Regions from separate parts of the Streptomyces sp. SD15 genome, predicted to be linked through region 1. Evidence: riboswitches for the same ligand, from Rfam matches in the RefSeq annotation. Region 1 holds a riboswitch; each other region holds the start of a gene.

Region 1 (6,981 bases):
CTGCCGACGCTGAAGATGGACGCGGTGACGGACTTCGCCTCTCGCGGCAACGGGCCGGTCTTCGCGGGCTCGCTCTTCCCGTTCGTCTTCATCACCATCGCCTGCGGCGCCCTGTCCGGTTTCCACTCGCTCATATCGAGCGGGACGACGCCCAAGATGATCCAGAAGGAGACCCAGGTCCGGATGATCGGGTACGGCTCCATGCTGATGGAGTCGGCGGTCGCGATCATGGCATTGGTCGCGGCCTGCGTCATCGACCCGGGGCTGTACTTCGCGATGAACGCGCCCGCCGGGGTCATCGGGACCACCGTCGAGTCGGCCTCCCAGGCGGTCGCGAACTTCGGGTACACCATCTCCCCCGCGGACCTCGCGAAAGCCGCGCAACAGGTCGAGGAGCAGACCCTCCTCTCCCGCACCGGCGGCGCGCCCACCCTCGCCGTCGGGGTCTCGGAGATCTTCTCCCAGGTGACCGGCGGGAGTCTGCGGGCGTTCTGGTATCACTTCGCGATCATGTTCGAGGCGCTGTTCATCCTGACCGCGCTGGACGCGGGCACACGCGTGGGCCGGTTCATGCTCCAGGACATGCTCGGGAACGTCTACCGGCCGTTCAAGAACGTGAGCTGGAAGCCGGGCCTGGTCATCACCAGCGCCGTCGTGACGGGCCTGTGGGGCTACTTCCTCTGGGTCGGCGTCCACGAACCGCTCGGCGGCATCAACCAGCTGTTCCCGATCTTCGGCATCTCCAACCAGCTGCTCGCGGCGGTCGCGCTGGCCGTCTGCACGACCTTGCTGGTGAAGTCCGGACGCCTCAAGTGGGCCTGGATCACCGGGATTCCGCTGATCTGGGACGCCACGGTGACGCTGACGGCCAGCTATCAGAAGGTGTTCTCCAGCGATCCGCGGGTCGGCTTCTTCAAGCAGCGGTCGGTCTACCAGGACGGCATCGACGCCGGAAAAGTCCTGCCGCCCGCCAAGAACATGGACGACATGCACACCGTCGTCACCAACTCCACGGTGGACGGCGTCCTTTCGGCAGCCCTCGCCGTCCTCGTCGTCGTCGTGATCGTGGACGCGGCCAGGATCTGCGTCCGGCACATACGCCGCCCCGCCCTGTCCACGCTGAGCGAGGCACCCTACGTGGAGTCGAAGATCGTCGCTCCGGCCGGGCTGATCCCGACCAAGGAGGAGAAGGAGGAGGGGGAGCGGGATGCGGTCGGTACTGCGCAGGGCGGTTAGCGGAGTGCGGTGGTACGTACGCGAATTGACCGATGAGTCCGCGTACGACCGCTATGTAGCGCATCTCCGTAGGGGCCATCCGGGCGCTTGCGTGCCGTCCCGGCGCGAATTCGAGCGGATGCGCACGGACCGCCAGGAGAAGGACCCGCGAGAGGGGTTCCGCTGCTGCTGACTACACGAATCCGCTGCTGACGGCACGAATCCGCCCCCGACCGCACGAAAGCGCTGCCCCTAGGACCGATATACGGACGAGGGGTTCCGCTTGTGTGTGACGTCGCCTAGATTGCCTGCGCGTTACGCAGGTGATCACAAGCGATCACAGGTGCCCAGTGAGGGGACGGAGCCGCCGAATGTCAGATGTGCCCGAAGTGAAGCCACCGGTGGTGACACCGGTCCGCGTCGTGATCGTCCTGTGTCTGTTCGCCCCCTTCGTGGCGATGCTGTGGGTCGGCTCGTACGCCAAGACGGACCCCACCTTCATCGGCATCCCGTTCTTCTACTGGTACCAGATGCTGTGGGTGCTCGTATCCACGGCGCTCACGGTGATCGCGTACCAGCTGTGGCAGCGTGACCAGCGCGCCCGCACCACTCCGAAGGGCGGTCCCGAAGCATGAACGACGGCGTGAACGGCGTCGCACTCGCCGTCTTCATCTTCTTCTTCCTGGCCGTCACGGTCATGGGCTTCCTGGCCGCGCGCTGGCGCAAGGCCGACGACGAGCACAGCCTCGACGAATGGGGCCTGGGCGGACGGTCGTTCGGCACCTGGGTCACCTGGTTCCTGCTCGGCGGTGACCTCTACACGGCGTACACCTTCGTCGCCGTACCGGCCGCCATCTACGCGGCGGGCGCGGCCGGCTTCTTCGCCGTGCCGTACACGATCCTGGTCTATCCCCTGATCTTCACCTTCCTGCCCCGCCTGTGGTCGGTCTCGCACAAGCACGGATACGTGACGACCTCGGACTTCGTGCGCGGGCGCTTCGGCTCGAAGGGCCTGTCGCTGGCGGTCGCCGTGACCGGCATCCTCGCCACGATGCCGTACATCGCGCTCCAGCTGGTCGGCATCCAGGCCGTCCTGGACGTGATGGGCGTCGGCGGCGGCGAGGGGACGAACTGGTTCATCAAGGACCTGCCGCTGCTCATCGCCTTCGGAGTGCTGGCCGCGTACACGTATTCGTCGGGCCTGCGGGCCCCCGCCCTCATCGCCTTCGTGAAGGACACGCTGATCTACATCGTCATCGCGGTGGCGATCATCTACATCCCGATCAAGCTGGGCGGCTTCGACGAGATCTTCAAGGCGGCGAACGACAAGTACACGGCGGCCGGCGCGGGCGGGGTCGTCCCCGCCGAGGCCGGGCAATGGACCTACGCCACCCTCGCGCTCGGCTCCGCGCTCGCGCTGTTCATGTACCCGCACTCGATCACGGCGACGCTCTCCAGCCGCAGCCGCGAGGTGATCCGCCGCAACACCACGATCCTCCCTCTGTACTCGCTGATGCTGGGCCTGCTCGCCCTGCTCGGGTTCATGGCGATCGCGGCCGGGGTGAAGGTCACCAACGGCCAGCTCGCCATCCCGCAGCTCTTCGAGAACATGTTCCCGGACTGGTTCGCGGGCGTGGCCTTCGCGGCCATCGGCATCGGCGCGCTGGTCCCGGCCGCCATCATGTCCATCGCGGCCGCGAACCTTTTCACCCGCAACATCTACAAGGACTTCATCAAGCCGGACGCCACCCCGCAGCAGGAGACCAAGGTCTCCAAGCTGGTCTCCCTGCTGGTGAAGGTGGGCGCGCTGGCCTTCGTCCTCACCATGGACAAGACGGTCGCCATCAACTTCCAGCTCCTGGGCGGCATCTGGATCCTGCAGACCTTCCCGGCCCTGGTCGGCGGCCTGTTCACGCGCTGGTTCCACCGCTGGGCGCTGCTCGCGGGCTGGGCGGTCGGCATGCTCTACGGCACGCTCGCCGCGTACGGCGTCGCGTCCCCGACCCAGAAGCACTTCGGCGGCAGCTCGAAGGAGATCCCCGGCATCGGGGAGATCGGTTACATCGGCCTGACGGCGTTCGTGCTGAATGTGATCGTGACCGTCGTCCTCACCTTCGCCCTGCGTGCCTTCAAGGCCCCTGACGGCGTCGACGAGACGTCTCCGGAGGACTACACGGCGGACGCGGGGGAGCCGGGCGTCGCGGTGGAGCTGCCGCCGGCCACGGCGGGCGCGGCTCACTAGCCACCGGGTGCGGATGCGGGTAGGGGCGGCGGGGGCGGATTTTCGCCCCCGCCGCCCCTACCCGTCCCATCCCTGGGGGCTGCCGCCCCCAGACCCCCGCTTCGGCCTGAACGGCCTCGTCCTCAAACGCCGGACGGGCTAAAGGATTGCGGCACACTGCACGGCATGGACATCGTCATCAGGCGGGCCCGGCCCGAGGAGTACGAGCGCGTCGGCGAGATCACCGCGCAGGCCTATCTCGGTGACGGACTGCTCGACTTCGGCGAGAGCGACGGGTACCTCGGGCAGCTGCGCGACGTCGCGCAGCGGGCCGCGGCGGCCGAGGTGCTGGTCGCCACGGAGCGGGACCAGGTGTGGGGCGGCGTGACCTTCGTCCCGGCCGGCGGACCCATGGCCGACATCGCCCGGCCCGGCGAGGCCGAGATCCGTATGCTCGCCGTCGCGCCGGAAGCCCGCCGCCGAGGCGTCGGCGAGGCCCTCGTACGCGCCTGTGTCGACCGCGCACGCGCCATCGAAGGCTGCGGACGCGTCGTGCTCTCCACCCAGCGCACCATGCACACGGCCCACCGCATCTACGCGCGCCTCGGCTTCACCCGTACCCCCGAGCGCGACTGGAACCCCATCCCGCACCTCGACGACCTCCTCCTGATCACCTACGAGTTGACGCTCCAGCACACTCCGTAGCCCCCTCTGAGGCCGCCGTGACACAACATGTGGGGGTGCTCCCGCGACCCGGCACTAGATGTATGCTCGTGCTCGCTGTCGTCGCAGGGGAATCCGGTGCGAATCCGGAACTGTCCCGCAACGGTGTACTTGTGCGCATACGTATGTATTCGCGTACGAGTTTCAGTCCGAGGACCTGTCGACAGCGCGCCCCGGCCACCCGGCCCGGGCGCCGACGACGTCCGGGCCTCGTGGAATGGGCTGGTGGACGCGACGCCGTGCGCGCTCGTGTGCCCCGCCGCTTTCCCCTGGCCCCGTGCCGAGCGAGGGAGAGCCCCCAGTGACCATCGCGCCAGCCGATCCGGTTTCAGCTTCCACGGAGCAGGCCCCGGTGGAGAAGGACGGTCCCGGTACCACGCTGCTGCGTACCCTGACCGACCTCACCGCCGACCTCCCCGACGCCGACCCTGGCCGGGTCGCCGCCGCCGCGCTGCGCGGCCGGTCCGCGCATGCGGACGACACGGAGCTGCGCGAGCTGGCCACCGAGGCGGCCGCGGGCCTCATCTCCGAGGACCCCGCGTACTCGCGGCTGGCCGCCAGGCTGCTGACGGTCAGCATCGCCGCCGAGGCCGCCTCGCAGGGCGTGCGCTCCTTCTCCGAGTCGGTCGCCGTCGGCCACCGCGAGGGCCTGATCGCCGACGGCACGGCAGAGTTCGTACGCCTGCACACGGGCCGCCTGGACGCACTGATCGACACCGACGGGGACGACCGCTTCGGCTACTTCGGCCTGCGCACCCTGCACAGCCGCTACCTGCTCCGGCACCCGATCACCCGGCGCGTCATCGAGACCCCGCAGCACTTCATGCTCCGGGTCGCGAGCGGTCTGGCCGAGGACACTGTGCTCAATCCAAAAACGGGGACCCGCGCCGTCGACGAAGTCGCCGCCCTCTACGGCCTGATGAGCCGCCTCGACTACCTCCCCTCCTCCCCCACACTCTTCAACTCCGGCACGCGTCACCCGCAGATGTCGTCCTGCTATCTCCTCGACTCCCCTCTGGACGAGCTGGACTCCATCTACGACCGCTACCACCAGGTGGCCCGGCTCTCCAAGCACGCGGGCGGCATCGGCCTGTCGTACTCCCGCATCCGCTCCCGCGGTTCGCTGATCCGCGGCACGAACGGACACTCCAACGGCATCGTCCCGTTCCTGAAGACCCTCGACGCCTCGGTCGCCGCGGTGAACCAGGGCGGCCGGCGCAAGGGCGCCGCCGCGGTCTACCTGGAGACCTGGCACTCGGACGTCGAGGAGTTCCTGGAGCTGCGCGACAACACCGGCGAAGACGCCCGCCGTACGCACAATCTGAACCTCGCGCACTGGATCCCGGACGAGTTCATGCGCCGGGTCGACGCCGACGGGCAGTGGTCCCTCTTCTCCCCCGCCGACGTGCCCGAGCTGGTCGACCTGTGGGGCGAGGAGTTCGACGCGGCCTACCGCAAGGCCGAAGCCGACGGCCTGGCCAAGAAGACCATCCCGGCCCGCGACCTCTACGGCCGCATGATGCGCACCCTCGCGCAGACCGGCAACGGCTGGCTGACCTTCAAGGACGCCGCCAACCGCACCGCCAACCAGACGGCGGAGCCCGGCCACACCGTCCACTCCTCGAACCTCTGCACCGAGATCCTCGAGGTCACGGACGACGGCGAGACGGCGGTCTGCAACCTGGGCTCGGTCAACCTCGGCGCCTTCGTCGTCGGCGACGGCATCGACTGGGAGCGTCTGGACGCCACCGTCCGCACCGCCGTCACCTTCCTCGACCGCGTCGTCGACATCAACTTCTACCCGACCGAGCAGGCGGGCCGCTCCAACGCCAAGTGGCGTCCGGTGGGCCTGGGCGCGATGGGCCTCCAGGACGTCCTCTTCAAGCTCCGCCTGCCCTTCGACTCCCCCGAGGCCAAGGCCCTCTCCACCCGGATCGCCGAGCGCATCATGCTCGCCGCCTACGAGGCCTCGACCGACCTCGCGGAGCGCAACGGCCCCCTGCCCGCCTGGTCCCGCACCAGGACCGCCCGCGGCGTGCTCCACCCCGACCACTACGACGTCGAACTGACCTGGCCGGAGCGCTGGGCCGCCCTGCGGGAACGTATCGCCACCGTGGGCATGCGCAACTCGCTCCTCCTCGCCATCGCGCCCACGGCCACCATCGCCTCCATCGCGGGCGTGTACGAGTGCATCGAGCCGCAGGTGTCGAACCTCTTCAAGCGCGAGACGCTCTCCGGCGAGTTCCTCCAGGTCAACTCCTACCTGGTGGACGAGCTGAAGCAGCTCGGCGTGTGGGACGCGCAGACCCGGGAGGCGCTGCGCGAGTCGAGCGGCTCGGTGCAGGGCTTCACCGGGGTCCCCCAGGAGGTCCGCGACCTGTACCGCACGGCGTGGGAGATCCCCCAGCGCGGCCTCATCGACATGGCCGCCGCCCGCACGCCGTTCCTGGACCAGGCCCAGTCGCTGAACCTCTTCCTGGAGACGCCGACCATCGGCAAGCTCTCCTCGATGTACGCGTACGCCTGGAAGCAGGGCCTGAAGACGACGTACTACCTGCGCTCACGCCCGGCGACACGCATCGCCCGCGCCGCCCGGGCGCAGGCCACGATCCCCGTACAGCAGACGCCCGACGAAGACGCCGTCGCCTGCTCCCTCGAAAACCCCGAGTCCTGCGAGGCCTGCCAGTAATGCCCAGCACCCAGAATCTTCTCGACCCCGGCTTCGAGCTGACGCTCCGCCCCATGCGCTACCCGGACTTCTACGAGCGCTACCGGGACGCGATCAAGAACACCTGGACCGTCGAGGAGGTCGACCTCCACTC
Region 2 (6,981 bases), on a different contig from region 1:
AGTGCGCGCCCGGTCCGTGCCGTGAGAACGCAGCACATCGGCGAGGACGGCGACCGTGTCGTAGCCCTCGAAGGCGACGAAGGAGGGCGCTTCGGCCAGCCGCTCGCGCAGGGCCGTCTCAACTCGTGCACCGAGTGGGCTGAGGCGCTCGGGCAGGTAGCGCAAGAACGGGATCGCGGCGCTGTCGTCGCCCAGCAACGTCGCCCATTCGGCGAACTCCGGTTGCCCGGCCGGAGCACCAATCATGATCTCGGCGAGGCGCTGGTCGCGGCGGACAGACTTGACGATCGACACTGCCGGCTCCGGGTGGCCGACCAGAAGAAGGAGGGCTGTCGCGCGATGGTCGACGAGTTCGTCGCACACGGCCGTGGGGGCGAGCGCGCGCATGTCGAGTTCGATGACGGTGCCGCCGCGTGGAGCGAGGCAGTCCCGCAGAATGCGGGCCCCAGATGCCCAGTAGACACTCGGCTGGGCTGCTACGGCGATTCGGCTGTGGCCCGCGCTGAGGAGAAAGTCTGCGTAGATCTGCCAGCCGCGGGACTGCGGCGGGGAGAGGCGCGCGACCCATTCCGTCGGCTGTTCGGTGAGCGCGTCGAGAACCGCTGACGAGCAGAGGAACGGCAGGCCGAGGGCGTCGGCCCTGGCGGCAGCGGCGCGAGCGACGACGCTGTGATACTCCCCCGCCAAGGCAGCCACGCCCAGGCGAGCCAATTCGTCTACGGCCGCCGCGGCCCTCTGTGGATCAGCCGCGGTGTCTCGGACCACCAGCTCGAGTGGTCTTCCGGCGATCCCGCCGGCGTCATTGACTTCGCGAACGGCCAGCTCGAGGCCGGCGAGCAAGTGTTGGCCTGCCTCGACCCAGCCAGGCCGAGTCAGCGGAACGAGAGCGCCGATCTGGACGGATGATCCGTCAGTCCGCTCCGCTCCAGGTGGCGATGGTGGCGTATTCATGCGTTGGCGTCTCCCGTGTGACGATTCGGTGGTAGTTTGCCCGGATCGCAGAGTGGCAAGGCCCGGTAGTACGCGTTCATCTCATCTCGCCGTGGCGGGCGCACCTGGGTGACCATGCCGGACGGCATCGAGGCCGGCAGCGCCACTGAGCACCTCGCAGAGCTCGCTCCCGCGTCGTCGCACGACGGCCGCCGACGCCGAAATCTGCGCGCGCACCGTGTCGGCCGACGCGTGCACGAGGAAGCGCGCCTGGTGCGGGTAGACCCGGCTCGCCACGCCCTCCTGCACGTACGTCGCCGTGTCGGGCGCCGCGCGCGGGCAAAAGTGCCACCGAGCCGGCGAGCGCGCGTACCTCGTGTCGCAACCGGGTGGGCAGCACCTGGTCGAGCTTGGTCAGCGCCCGGAGTGCGGCGTCGCCGGCGACCGCGCCACCCGCGCCGGCGAGCAGTGAGACCGCGGTGGCGATCGCCTCCTCGTCGTCGAGAAGCAGCGGCGGCAGGTCCTGCCCCGGACCGAATTGGTAGCCGCCGCCGACACCCTGACTGGCATGCACGGGATAGCCAAGGGCGCGCAGTCGCTCGACATCGCGCCGTACTGTGCGCGGCGTTACCTCGAGCCGGTCGGCGAGCTCGGGTCCGGTCCAGACCTGGCGCTGCTGCAGCAGCCCGAGCAGGGTGAGCACCCGCTCCGTCGTACCGCGCTCGTCACCGCTTGCCACGTCCATGGCGCCCACCCTGCCAGAGATAGCGGACCGATCCTGTCCGCTAGAGGTGTCAGGGTGGGCGCCATGGACGCAAACGAACTCGACTTGAACCGGACGCTGCGCGAGCAGTGGGAGTTCCACTGGAACCACCAGCTCCGAGCCCGGCTCGAGGGCCTCACCGACGACGAATACTTCTGGTCGCCGGTACCGGACGTCTGGAGCGTGCAGCCGCGCGGCAGCTCGACGGCACCCGTGCAGCTCGGTGCCGGGGACTTCACGATGGACTACACCTCCCCCCAGCCGGTCCCCGCGGCCTTCACCACGATCGCCTGGCGCCTCGGTCACGTCATCGTCGGCGTGCTCGCCGCGCGCAACGCGGCGCACTTCGGCGCGCCGGCGGCGTCGTACGAGACCTGGGAGTACGCCGGTAGCGCGGCCACCGCGCTCGACCAGCTCGAGACCCAACTCGACATCTGGCTGGCCGGGGTGCGCGGCCTCGGCGACGCCGGGCTCCGGGTCCCGGTCGGCGCGAAGGAGCCCTTCCCCGAGTTGCCCATGGCCGACCTGGTGCTGCACATCCACCGCGAACTGATCCACCACCTGTCCGAGGTCTGCCTGCTGCGCGACCTCTACCTGCACACGAAACCCCGCACCTCTGGGGAAAACTCATGACCGCAAAATCGAGACTGCAAAGGCGTAACTCGCCGCCTGGTCGATGACAGCGCCGTAGCACGATCGGCTGACGGGACGTGTCCGGCCCCGACGTGCGGCCAGGACAGCTCCTCCGCGGTCGGGCAGCGGCCTGTACGGGTCGACGATGCTGAGCCGTACAGGCCGCCGCCGTCTTCCCAGGTCCACAAGCGGGCGTACCGGACGTGGGCTCCGTCGCTGGGCGCGGCCGCGCCCCGGCTGGTGGCCGCCGATGAGCGCCTGCGGGCGGTGGTGGTCACCGGGGTGCCGGGCCGGCCGCTGCACGGTGCGGTCCTGTCCCCCGGGGCGGGGCGTGAGGTCTTCCACCGGTTCGGTGCACTGGCCCGCCGCATCCACCAGGCCTCCCCTCCGCGGCCCGCCCCCCGCCGGCAGCGGCCCGGCCGTCGAGAAGGTTGAACGGCACCTCACGGCGGCACGGACACATCTCGCGCCGGGTGATGGCGGCGCTGTGACTCCATCACCGCCGCCCCTGCCTGTGCCACGAGCTACTGCTGGGGACTGGGCGGGAGGTTTCGTACGAGGGGGCTGCGGCCGTCAGGCGGCGGCGCCGCCGCGACGGCTCCTGAGCCACCACACCGCGCCGCCGATCGCGAGGACGGCGATGCCGATACCGACGGGCACGGCGACGGACATACCGTCGTCGTCCGTTTCCTTCGCCACCGGTTCCGCGGACGCCGACGACTCCCCGGAGGTGGGCTCGCCCGAGCCGGTGCTGGGCGAGGGCGTGGGCGTGGCCGTCGTCGTCTGTCCGGTGGGGCTGGGGCTGATGGGTTCGGCGCCGGGGGCGGCGGGCTTCAGCTCCAAGCGGGGTGCCGGATGGCCGTGGCCGTGGCCGTCCCCGCTCGCCTCGTCGTCCAACTCGATCCAGCGGTCGACCTGGCCGTCGCTGTAGGTCTGCAGGGTCTTGAAGTCCAGCACCTTGACGTCGGGCAACTGCCGTACGGTGACGACGTACTCGGCGTCCTCGCCCACCGCGAGCTTCGGCCCGGACACGATGTACCCCCGGTTGGTGGGCGCGAGCTTCCAGCCCTTGGGCCCTTCCTTGTAGGAGATGTCCTGCGGGGTGATGTCTTCGGGCAGGATCACCTCCAGCTTGCTGATCCCGGCGGAGCCGGTCTCCGACTCCGCGGTGAAGGTCAGCGCGACGTTCTGGTCGAGGGCACGGGCGCCCTCCGCCTCGACCTCCGCATGGGCCGCCGCCGGTCCGGCGGTGGCGACGGCGACCGCGAGCGCGACCGCGGTGAGGACGCCGGTACGGCGAAGGCTGAACGGCGATGTGAGGCGCGACACTTGTGGCTCCCTTGTGCACGGACTGTGGTCGGTGAATTCAAGCGCAGGCAAAGGCTCGGAGCCAGGTGTGAGCACATGCGCCGCCTTCACGCCTCTGTGCCCCGCTTGTCACCCTCCCTGTGCGCGCACTACTGTCACCACGCCTTGGTGCACGGGAAATCCGGTGTGATACCGGTGCGGCCCTCGCCACTGTGATCGGGAAGTTCGGCTCCAGCCCTCGCGGGCAGCCACTGGGTCCTCGGACCCGGGAAGGCGGAGTACGGGCGGTGGTACCCGTCAGCCAGGAGACCGGCCAAGGCGCGTCAACCATCCACGAGGTGCTGGAGAGGGTCTGCTGAGCCATGCACATAGCCGAGGGTTTTCTGCCCCCTGCGCACGCGGTCGCCTGGAGCGTCGCGTCAGCGCCATTCGTCGTCCACGGAGTACGGTCCCTCACCCGTGAGGTCAGGGAGCATCCCGAGAGCACCCTGCTCCTGGGCGCCTCCGGAGCCTTCACGTTCGTCCTGTCCGCGCTGAAGCTGCCCTCCGTGACCGGGAGTTGCTCGCATCCCACCGGCACGGGGCTCGGCGCCATCCTGTTCCGGCCGCCGATCATGGCGGTGCTGGGCACCATCACCCTGCTCTTCCAGGCGCTGCTGCTCGCGCACGGCGGCCTGACCACGCTCGGCGCCAACGTCTTCTCGATGGCGATCGTCGGGCCCTGGGCCGGGTACGCGATCTACCGGCTGTTGCGGCGGTTCGACGTGCCGCTGATGGTCGCGGTGTTCTTCGGCGCGTTCGTCGCCGACCTGTCCACATACTGCGTCACCAGCGTGCAGTTGGCGCTCGCGTTCCCCGACCCCAGCAGCGGATTTCTGGGCGCGCTCGGCAAGTTCGGCTCCATCTTCGCGGTCACCCAGATCCCGCTGGCGGTGAGCGAGGGGCTGCTCACGGTGTTGGTGATGCGGCTGCTGGTGCAGTCCAGCAAGGGTGAGCTGACCCGGGTCGGGGTCCTGCTGGCCGGCAAGAAGACCGAGGCGGTGGCCCGATGAGCAGAAACACGAAGATCAACGCCTTGCTGCTGCTCCTCGTGGCCGCGCTCGCGGTCCTGCCGCTGGCCCTCGGCCTCGGCGACCACAAGGAAGAGCCGTTCACCGGCGCCGACGCCGAGGCGGAGACGGCGATCACCGAGATCGATCCGGACTACGAGCCCTGGTTCTCGCCCCTGTACGAACCGCCGTCCGGCGAGATCGAGTCGGCGCTGTTCGCCCTCCAGGCCGCGATCGGCGCGGGCGTCCTCGCCTACTACTTCGGCCTGCGCCGCGGCCGGCGCCAGGGCGAGCTGCGAGCCCGGGCTCACGAAGGAACGGCCCCTGCCGGGACGGGCACGCAGACCACCGGGAAATCCACGGCGGGGCGGGCCTGAGACCCGTGCTGCCGATCGACGCGGCGGCGCACAGCAGCCACTGGCGCCGCCGCCACCCCGTGGACAAAGCCGTGCTCGGGCTGGGGCTCACCCTGCTCGCGATCTCACTGCCTCCCTGGCCAGGAGCCCCTCTCGTGCTCGTCACGGCCCTCGCCGTGCTGCTCGGCCCGGCGGGCGTACCCTGGCGCCGGCTCTGGCGCGCCTACCGCGTTCCGCTCGGCTTCTGTGTGACCGGAGCGGTCACGCTGCTCGTGCAGGTCGGCGGCCCGGACGGGTTCGTGACCCTGGCCGACGGGGGGCCGGTGCGCGCCGGGGAACTGCTGCTGCGCACCTCGGCCGCCTCGCTCGGCGTGCTGCTGTTCGCGTTCACCACGCCGATGTCCGACCTGCTGCCGCGCCTGGTGCGGGCCGGGGTGCCCGCGCCCGTGATCGACGTGGCGCTGGTGACGTACCGGATGAGCTTCCTGCTCCTGGACTCCGTGCGCCGGATCCGGGACGCGCAGGCCGCCCGGCTCGGGCACACCACACGGGCCGCCACCTGGCGCTCCCTGTCCGGGCTCGGCGCCACCGCGTTCGTCCGGGCCTTCGACCGGGCGACGCGGCTGCAGGCCGGGCTCGCCGGACGCGGCTACGACGGCACTCTGCGCGTTCTGGTGCCCGAGGCCCGCGTCTCCGTCCGCTTCACGGCCGCGAGTCTCGCGCTGCTCGCAGCCGTGGCCGTACTCACCTTCGTACTCGAAAGGCCGCTGACATGAGCGAGCCCGCCCTCGTCGCACTCTGCGGCGCGTCCTTCGCGTACGAGGACGGCCCGCCCGTGCTCGACGGCCTCGACTTCGAGGTGCGGGAAGGACGCGCGCTCGCTCTGCTCGGCCGCAACGGCAGCGGCAAGACCACGTTGATGCGGCTGCTCAGCGGCGGACTGCGGCCGCGCACCGGCCAGTTGACCGTCGAGGGCCGCCCGGTCCGTTACGACCGCAAGGGCCTGACCCGGCTGCGGACCACGGTCCAGCTGGTGGTGCAGGACCCGGACGACCAGCTGTTCGCCGCGTCCGTCGCCCAGGACGTGTCGTTCGGGCCGCTGAACCTCGGCCTGCCCGACCCCGAGGTGCGGGCGCGGGTCGACGAGGCGCTCGCCGCCCTGGACATCACCGCTCTGGCCGACCGGCCCACGCATCTGCTCTCGTACGGGCAGCGCAAGCGGACCGCGATCGCGGGTGCCGTCGCGATGCGGCCGCGCGTGCTGATCCTCGACGAGCCGACCGCGGGGCTCGACCCCGATGGTCAGGAGCGGCTGCTCGCCACCCTCGACGCCCTCCGTAGGAGCGGCACCACCGTGGTGATGGCCACGCACGACGTGGACCTCGCCCTGCGCTGGGCCGACGACGCGGCGCTGCTCACCCCGTCCGGTGTACGCATGGGACCCGCGGCCGGGACACTGGCCCGCACGGATCTCCTCCAGCAGGCGGGGCTCCGGCTGCCATGGGGCATCGCCGCGGCGCAACTGCTCCGCGCACGGGGACAGTTGGCCGACGCGGAACCCGGTCCGCGCACGGCGGACGAGCTGGCCGCCCTGGCCGTGGCCCAGACCACGCCTCGGATACCGGCCGATGGCTGACGCGCCGCAGGCACGGCCGGTCGTGGTGGACGGGCAGGAGATGCTCGCCGTGGCCGGCGAGGAATTCTCCCGAGGTGGCCGCGGCCCACGACTGCGTGGGCGACGGCTGCGAGGTGTGCGCGGCACTCGCCGGGCTGCCCGAGCAGGTGCGGGCCGCCCGGCAGGCCGCGGCGGGGAGTCGGCGGCACGACCCGGGGCGCACGTGATCCAACGACACCCCTAGGACCTGTCGTCACCTGCCCGTCGTCCGGCCGATCGACCGCGATGTGTCCGCCGCCGATCCCTCGGATCCGCCGGAGCCTCCAC
Region 3 (6,981 bases), on a different contig from region 1:
TCGGCCATCTTCCGCGGCGCTTCGAAGCCCTCGCCGGTGAGCAGGACGGTGTCGGAGAGGAAGCGGGCCAGCTCGGTCAGGTTGTCCGGGCCGCCCTCGACGAGATAGCGCAGTGCCTCGGCCACGACACCGGCCGGCACGGACGACTCGGCCATCAGCTCGGCGTCCGGTACGGACTCCCCGCCGAGCAGCACGGTCGGAATGCCCGACGCCTTCAGGAAGGCGAGCCCGTCCTCCCAGGCGCGCTTGCCGCCCAGCAGCCGTACGACGGCGATGTCCGCGCCCTCGACAAGTCCGGGCAGCTCGCCCGCGACATCCACGCGGGTCGGATTGCCGATCCGGTACGCGGCGCCGGAGGCACGGGCCGCCAGCAGATCCGTGTCGGCGGTCGACAACAACAACACTGTGCTCATGCGGGCGCTCCCGGTGGAATGAAAGGCAGTCCTGAAGGCGCGCCGGACTCGATGAGCCGCCACAGCGCGTCCGTGTCCGCGTGTTCCTCGATCAGATCGCCGAGCCGGTCCAGCTGCTCCTCGCGCAGCGCCGCGAACGACGTGTCGGCGGCCGGCACGAACCGGCGGCCCGCAGCGGCCGCCACCTCGCGCAGGAAGGCCCGCCTGAACCCGTCCGACTCCAGCGAACCGTGCCAGTGCGTGCCCCAGACGGCGCCGACCCGGCAGCCGTCCAAGAAGGTTTCCCCGCCGGTGACGTCGGCGACGCCGTGATGGATCTCGTACCCCTCGACATGCTCGCCGAGCGCCTCCCCGACGGGCCGGGTGAGGATCTTCTCGCGCGCGAACCGCACGCGTACGGGGAGCAGTCCGAGCCCGTCGACATGACCGGCGCGCGACTCGACCTCGTCCTCGATGTGCTCGCCGAGGATCTGGAAGCCACCGCAGATTCCGAGGACGGGACGGCCCTGTGCGGCTCTCCGCTCGATGGCGTCCGCGAGTCCGCGCTCGCGCAGCCACTCCAGTGCCTTCACCGTCCCCCGGGTTCCGGGTACGACGACGAGGTCGGCGTCGGCCAGTTCCTCGGCCCGGTCCACGAACCGCACGACGACACCCGGCTCGGCGGCCAGGGCGTCCACGTCCGTGAAGTTGGACATGAGGGGGATCGCGCAGACGGCGACGCGCAGCACGTCCTCGCCGACGGGGGGAACGACCACGGACTCCCGCACCGCACCCCTCAGCGAGACCCGCAGCCCGTCCTCCTCGTCGATACCCAGGCCGTGCGCGAAGGGCAGCACGCCGTACGAGCGGCGCCCGGTGAGGCCGTGCAGCATGTCGAGCCCGGGTTCCAGCAGGGACACATCGCCGCGGAACTTGTTGACGAGGAACCCGGCGACGAGCGCCTGATCCTCCGGGCTCAGCAGCGCGACCGTGCCGAAGAACGAGGCGAACACGCCGCCGCGGTCGATGTCGCCGACGACGAGCACGGGCAGCCGGGCATTCCGGGCGATCCCCATGTTCACGATGTCGGTCCGCCGCAGATTGATCTCGGCAGGACTGCCGGCCCCCTCACAGATCACCGCGTCATACGTGCCCCGCAATGCGGCGAGGCAGTCCAGCACGGTCCCGAGGAGGGCTTCCTGCCGCCCGCCGTGATAGCCACGCGCGGTCATCTCACCCACGGGCTTGCCCATGAGGACGACCTGACTGCTCCTGTCGCTGCCGGGCTTGAGCAGTACGGGATTCATGAGCGCGGTGGGCTCGACGCGCGCGGCCTGCGCCTGCATGGCCTGCGCCCGCCCGATCTCGGCGCCCTCACGCGTCACGAACGAATTCAGCGACATGTTCTGCGCCTTGAAGGGCGCGACCTTGACACCCTGCCGCACCAGCCACCGGCAGATCCCGGCGGTCACGACGCTCTTGCCGGCGTCGGAGGTGGTGCCGGCGATAAGGAGACCGCCGCTCATGACTTGTCTCCCTTGAATAGCATCCGTCCGACAGTGCACACGCCGAGCGCGAGCAGGCTCACGCGCCGCGACAGCCGTACCGCCCGCTCGATGTCGTCGACTCGGACGGCGCGACCCGTGTCATTGAGTACGGGCCGGTGCTCGACCCTTCCTCCGTACGAGAGGGTCCCGCCGAGCCGCACCCCGAGCGCCCCGGCGAACGAGGCCTCCACGGGCCCGGCGTTGGGACTCGGATGCTTGCCGGCGTCCGCACGCCAGGCGCGCACGGCGCCCCGCGGATCCCCTCCGGCCGCAGCGGCGAGTACGGCCGTGAGCCGCGCCCCCGGCCATCCCGCGACATCGTCGAGCCGCGCGGAAGTCCACCCGTACCGCCGGTACTTGGCGGACCTGTGCCCGACCATGGCGTCGAGCGTGTTCACGGCACGAAAGGCGACCAGCCCGGGAACGCCCCCCACGGCCCCCCACACCAGAGCCCCCACGACGGCGTCGGAGGTGTTCTCGGCGACGGACTCGACGACGGCCCGCGCGACGCCGTCCGCGTCCAGAGCCTGGGGATCCCGCCCGCACAGATGCGGCAGCCGCTCCCGGGCCGCCTCGACATCACCGACCGCGAGCGCGTCGCCGATCGTCCGGGCCTCCCGCCCGAGGGAGGTCCCTCCGACGACGGCCCAGGTGGCGGCGGCGGTCAGCGCGACGGAAGCGGTACGAGATCGACGTACGGAATGGCTCGCGAGCGCCGCGATCCCGGCGGCGCCGCCCACGCACACGGCCGTGTGCAGCGCGCCCCACCCGCGGTGGTCGCGCCACAGCACCCGCTCCACGGCACCGGCGGCCCGCCCGAACGCGGCCACCGGATGCCCGCGGCGCGGATCGCCGAGCAGCAGGTCACCGATGAGTCCGGCGGCGGCGCCGTACGCGAAGACGCGATCGGCACGCATCGGTTCAGCCGGCCGTCAGGTCGGGCACAACCGTCGTTCGGGTCGTTCGCGTCCTAGACAACGCACTTGGGCAGCCGCGCATGGCGATATGTCCTCACTCAGGGTGTCCACGCCCTGGTTCGACGAGACGGCGATGAGAGTTCCTGGCTCCCGGGGACTTCCTTCCCCGGTGACAGTGGCGGGACCGCGCCGGATTCACACCGGCTTCCTCTCCTGTCGCCGTACTTGGCTCCGGCAGTCCACCACGGGGCTGGAAGACCCGTCAACTTGCTGTTGACCTGCGCGGGGAGAGTGTGCCGAGGCCCACACCGCCACCACGCCGACCTGCCCGCCGAGACCGAGTTGGCATGAATTCCTGGCGCGAGCAGTGGTAAACGTCGCCGGGATGATGTCGGCCGACGGCCCGGACGAGTCGTGGCTCGCGCTCGGCACGACGCTCTGCGCGAAGGTACGGGAGCGGTACGCCGAGCTGTCCCGCCGCTTTCCCGCCGACGCGGAAAAGGAACCGCCCTGCTCACCAGCGCCCGGAAAGGGCGACCGATGAACAGGGCGGCGAGGGGCGTGTGGCGCGGCCAGGAGCGCGCGGGTTGTCAGGCCACGATCAGATAGATCCCGTACGACACCGCCGCCGCGCACGCCGCGAAGCAGACGTACGCGCCGGTGACCGCGAGCGTGGCCGAGCCGCCCTGCGCCGACGCCGACTCGCGCTTGGAGAGGCCGACGATGCCGAGGGTGAAGAGGCCGACGAGGGCCACGGTGGTCACGAGGCTGACTCCGAAGACGGAGCCCAGGGCTGCCCAGTCGATGTGCATGCTGTTGATTCCTTACACCGTGGCCGGCTGGGTGGGCTCCGTGCCCGGGGACGGAATGGTGGCCTTCAGGTCGTCGGTGACGGTGCCGGCGGGCGGCGGGGTGACCGCGGCGATCGCCGTGGTGACGACGCCCGCGGGCTCGGCGGCGACCTCGTTGACGTTGTCGACGGTGACCGGCTGGCGGCGGGAGAGCGTCCAGATGGTGCCGGAGCCGGCCACGAGCAGCGCGCCGGTGAGGATGATGCCCCACGTGCCCTGCTTGGTCAGGAACTCGGCGCAGGCGCCGGCCAGACCGGCGGCGGGCAGCGTCAGGCCCCACGCGACGAACATCCGGGTCGCGGTCGACCAGCGGACGACACCGCCCTTGCGGCCCAGGCCCGAGCCCATCACGGCGCCGGAGCAGACCTGGGTGGTGGAGAGCGAGAAGCCGATGTGGGAGGAGGCCAGGATGGCGCTCGCGGCGCTGGTCTGGGCGGCGAAGCCCTGCGGCGGCGCGAGGTCGGTGAGGCCCTTGCCCATGGTGCGGATGATGCGCCAGCCGCCCAGGTAGGTGCCGAGCGCGATGGCCACACCGGCCGAGACGATGACCCAGACGGGAGGGTTCGAGCCCGGGGCGATGACACCGCCGGTGACCAGAGCGAGGGTGATGATGCCCATCGTCTTCTGCGCGTCGTTGGTGCCGTGGGCCAGGGAGACCAGTCCGGCGGAGGCGATCTGGCCCGCGCGGTAGCCCTTGGCGGTCGCCTTCTCGTCGGCACGGTTGCCGATCCGGTACGTCAGCCGGGTGGCCAGCATCGCGGCGAGTCCGGCCACGATGGGCGCGGCGACCGCGGGGATCAGCACCTTGGTGACGACGGTCGAACCGTTCACCGACGACCAGCCGGCCGACATGACCGCGGCGCCGATGAGGCCGCCGAAGAGTGCGTGGGAGGAACTGGAGGGCAGACCCAGAAGCCAGGTCAGCAGATTCCACAGGATGGCGCCGACGAGCGCCGCAAAGATCACTTCGGTGCGAATGCCCTCTTCGTTGATGATCCCGCCGGAGATCGTCTTGGCGACCTCCACGGAGAGGAACGCACCGACGAGGTTCAGCACGGCGGACATGGCCACCGCCGTCTTGGGTCTGAGAGCACCGGTCGAAATGGTCGTCGCCATCGCGTTGGCAGTGTCGTGGAAACCGTTCGTGAAATCGAACACGAGAGCGGTCACGATCACGACAGCAAGGAGCAGCGTGATGTGTTCCATTTACCCAGGCTTCTCTTGGACGTCAGTGGCAGGGGGACCGTAGGCAACCTGGGTGAACGGAAGATGAACTGAGGCAGGCTTTGGGGTGTCTCAAACGGCGGAACGCCCCTCCGCTTGTGATGGCGATGATGCCGGAGGGGCGGCCCTGTGACTCGAACGGAGGCGGAATACTGGGCTCCGCTAGCCCTTGGCGAACTTCTTGAGCTGAGTCAGGGATCCGTTGAAGAGATTCTGGTCACCCGGCAGGGTGCCGCTGTTGTCGTACTGCCAGAACGTCCAGAACGACCAGCCGGCGGGCAGTGTCCCCGCGTCCGCCGAGTCGTAGCGGGCGAGCCACAGGGAGTGGTTCGCGGCGAAGGCGCGGCTGCCGCCGGTGCAGGTGTTCCACCAGTGCGTGGTCGTGTAGATCACCGGACGGCGCCCGGTCTCCCGCTTGACCTCGGCACTGAACGCCTTGATCCAGCTCACCATCTTGGCCTTGCTCAGGCCGTAGCACTTCTTCTTGCTGTACGGGTTGTACTCGATGTCGAGCGCGGGCGGCAGCGTCCAGCCGTCCGCGCGCCAGGTGCCGCCGTTGCGCACGAAGTGCGCGGCCTGGGCGGTGCCGGACGACTTGTTCGGCAGCGCGAAGTGATAGGCGCCGCGGATGATCCCCGTGTTGCGCGCCCCGTTGTACTGCTGGCTGAAATACGGATTGCGGTACGTGTGGGACTCGGTCGCTTTGACGTAGACGAACCGGGCGCCCTTTGCTTTCGCACTCTGCCAGTTGACGTTCTTCTGGTGTGAGGAGACGTCATGTCCCTTGGGTTTGCTCGCCGCCGAGACCGGAAACCCGGCGAGGGCGGTCCCCCCGGCGGTCAGCGCCGCCACGGTGGCCGATGCCGCGATGACGCGGGCATGACGACGGAATGGTTTGTGATCACGAGCCACATTTCCCCCCGGAATGGCAGTGTGCACGACAAATCCCCCAGAGATTAACTGAAGATCATCGGCAGCCCGTCGGTCGTCGGCCAATCGCTGCCGGAGGGGGGATCTATGGCGATATGCGACCTTCCGGACGTGCAGGTTCCGCCCTACAGTGCCCTCGCCGACGGCGGATCGACGCCCGTGCCTGGCAGGATCGCGGCATGGCTGAGCAGCGGCGGGACGCGCGGGATACGGGTGACGTGGGGGAGGGCGCACAGGGTGGGCGTGCGCGGGAGGTGGCGGACGCGTGGGACGAGCTCGTCGCGACGGCCCGCCGGACGGTGGCCGACGGGCTGGTCGTCGGTACATCCGGCAATGTCTCGGTACGGATCGGCGGTACCGTCCTGGTCACGCCGACGGGAGTGCCGTACGACCGGCTGACGCCCGATGCCGTCGTCGGTGTCGACCTCGACGGCCGGCAGGTGCTCGGTTCGCTCCTTCCGACGAGTGAACTGCCGATGCATCTCGCGATCTACCGCGCCACCGACGCGCGTGCCGTCGTTCACACCCACGCCCCGCACGCGACGGCCGTCTCGACGCTCGTCCCCGAGCTCCCGCTGATCCACTACATGGCGGGATCCCTCGGTGGACCGGTCCGTGTTGCCCCCTATGCGACATACGGCACCACCGAGTTGGCCGAGAACATGCTCCAGGCCCTCACCCAGCGCACGGCCTGCCTCCTCCAGAACCACGGCACCATCGCCTACGGAGACTCTTTGAACCAGGCGTACGACCGCACCGCCCAGCTGGAATGGATGTGCCGCGTGTGGCTATTGGCGTCGTCCGTGCCGGGACTGACCCCCACGCTCCTGTCGGGGGAGCAGGTGGGGGAGGCGGGGGAGCGATTGCGGACGTACGGGCAAGGGGGGTAGCGGGCGGTGCGCGGGGTGCGCCAACGCACCAGTGTTCGCTCGCTCGGCCGATGCGGGGTTCCCTCCGCCGTACCGGCGCGGCCGTACCGGCTCGGCGGTGCGGGAGTGCCGTACCACCTGAGAACGAGCCCCCGGATCCGCCCGGAGAGTCATCCCGCCCCCCGCTCCCGCTGGCCGACAGCGGGCTGCCCCGGGAGACTGAAACCGTGCGTACAGTCAAAGCGACGGCC

What was found. Region 1 has a riboswitch for cobalamin ahead of ACX28W_RS21310 (ribonucleoside-diphosphate reductase subunit alpha). Riboswitches for the same ligand answer to the same signal wherever they lie in the genome.
Region 2: another riboswitch for cobalamin. It lies ahead of ACX28W_RS36035 (energy-coupling factor ABC transporter permease); the one in region 1 lies ahead of ACX28W_RS21310 (ribonucleoside-diphosphate reductase subunit alpha).
Region 3: another riboswitch for cobalamin. It lies ahead of ACX28W_RS32820 (cobalamin biosynthesis protein); the one in region 1 lies ahead of ACX28W_RS21310 (ribonucleoside-diphosphate reductase subunit alpha).

What each region holds. Positions count from the first base shown of each region.
Region 1 covers NZ_JBTLMO010000020.1:105,350-112,330, reverse strand. Annotated here, with positions in the region: gene ACX28W_RS21335 (carbon starvation CstA family protein) at 1-1,236, shown strand, start outside; gene ACX28W_RS21330 (YbdD/YjiX family protein) at 1,208-1,408, shown strand; gene ACX28W_RS21325 (DUF3311 domain-containing protein) at 1,587-1,850, shown strand; gene mctP (monocarboxylate uptake permease MctP) at 1,847-3,457, shown strand; gene ACX28W_RS21315 (GNAT family N-acetyltransferase) at 3,623-4,141, shown strand; cobalamin riboswitch at 4,204-4,338, shown strand; gene ACX28W_RS21310 (ribonucleoside-diphosphate reductase subunit alpha) at 4,461-6,848, shown strand; gene ACX28W_RS21305 (ribonucleotide-diphosphate reductase subunit beta) at 6,848-6,981, shown strand, end outside.
Region 2 covers NZ_JBTLMO010000054.1:26,423-33,403, forward strand. Annotated here, with positions in the region: gene ACX28W_RS36010 (ABC transporter substrate-binding protein) at 1-951, opposite strand, end outside; partial or broken gene ACX28W_RS36015 (helix-turn-helix transcriptional regulator) at 1,072-1,675, opposite strand; gene ACX28W_RS36020 (DinB family protein) at 1,739-2,326, shown strand; gene ACX28W_RS36025 (hypothetical protein) at 2,567-2,761, shown strand; gene ACX28W_RS36030 (DUF1775 domain-containing protein) at 2,900-3,655, opposite strand; cobalamin riboswitch at 3,784-3,966, shown strand; gene ACX28W_RS36035 (energy-coupling factor ABC transporter permease) at 3,997-4,686, shown strand; gene ACX28W_RS36040 (energy-coupling factor ABC transporter substrate-binding protein) at 4,683-5,060, shown strand; gene cbiQ (cobalt ECF transporter T component CbiQ) at 5,066-5,815, shown strand; gene ACX28W_RS36050 (energy-coupling factor ABC transporter ATP-binding protein) at 5,812-6,675, shown strand; gene ACX28W_RS36055 (hypothetical protein) at 6,750-6,881, shown strand.
Region 3 covers NZ_JBTLMO010000043.1:40,462-47,442, reverse strand. Annotated here, with positions in the region: gene cobN (cobaltochelatase subunit CobN) at 1-413, opposite strand, end outside; gene ACX28W_RS32825 (cobyric acid synthase) at 410-1,918, opposite strand; gene ACX28W_RS32820 (cobalamin biosynthesis protein) at 1,915-2,856, opposite strand; cobalamin riboswitch at 2,975-3,115, opposite strand; gene ACX28W_RS32815 (hypothetical protein) at 3,242-3,400, shown strand; gene ACX28W_RS32810 (hypothetical protein) at 3,447-3,668, opposite strand; gene ACX28W_RS32805 (inorganic phosphate transporter) at 3,681-4,913, opposite strand; gene ACX28W_RS32800 (lysozyme) at 5,094-5,843, opposite strand; gene ACX28W_RS32795 (class II aldolase/adducin family protein) at 6,041-6,751, shown strand; gene ACX28W_RS32790 (alpha/beta hydrolase family protein) at 6,958-6,981, shown strand, end outside.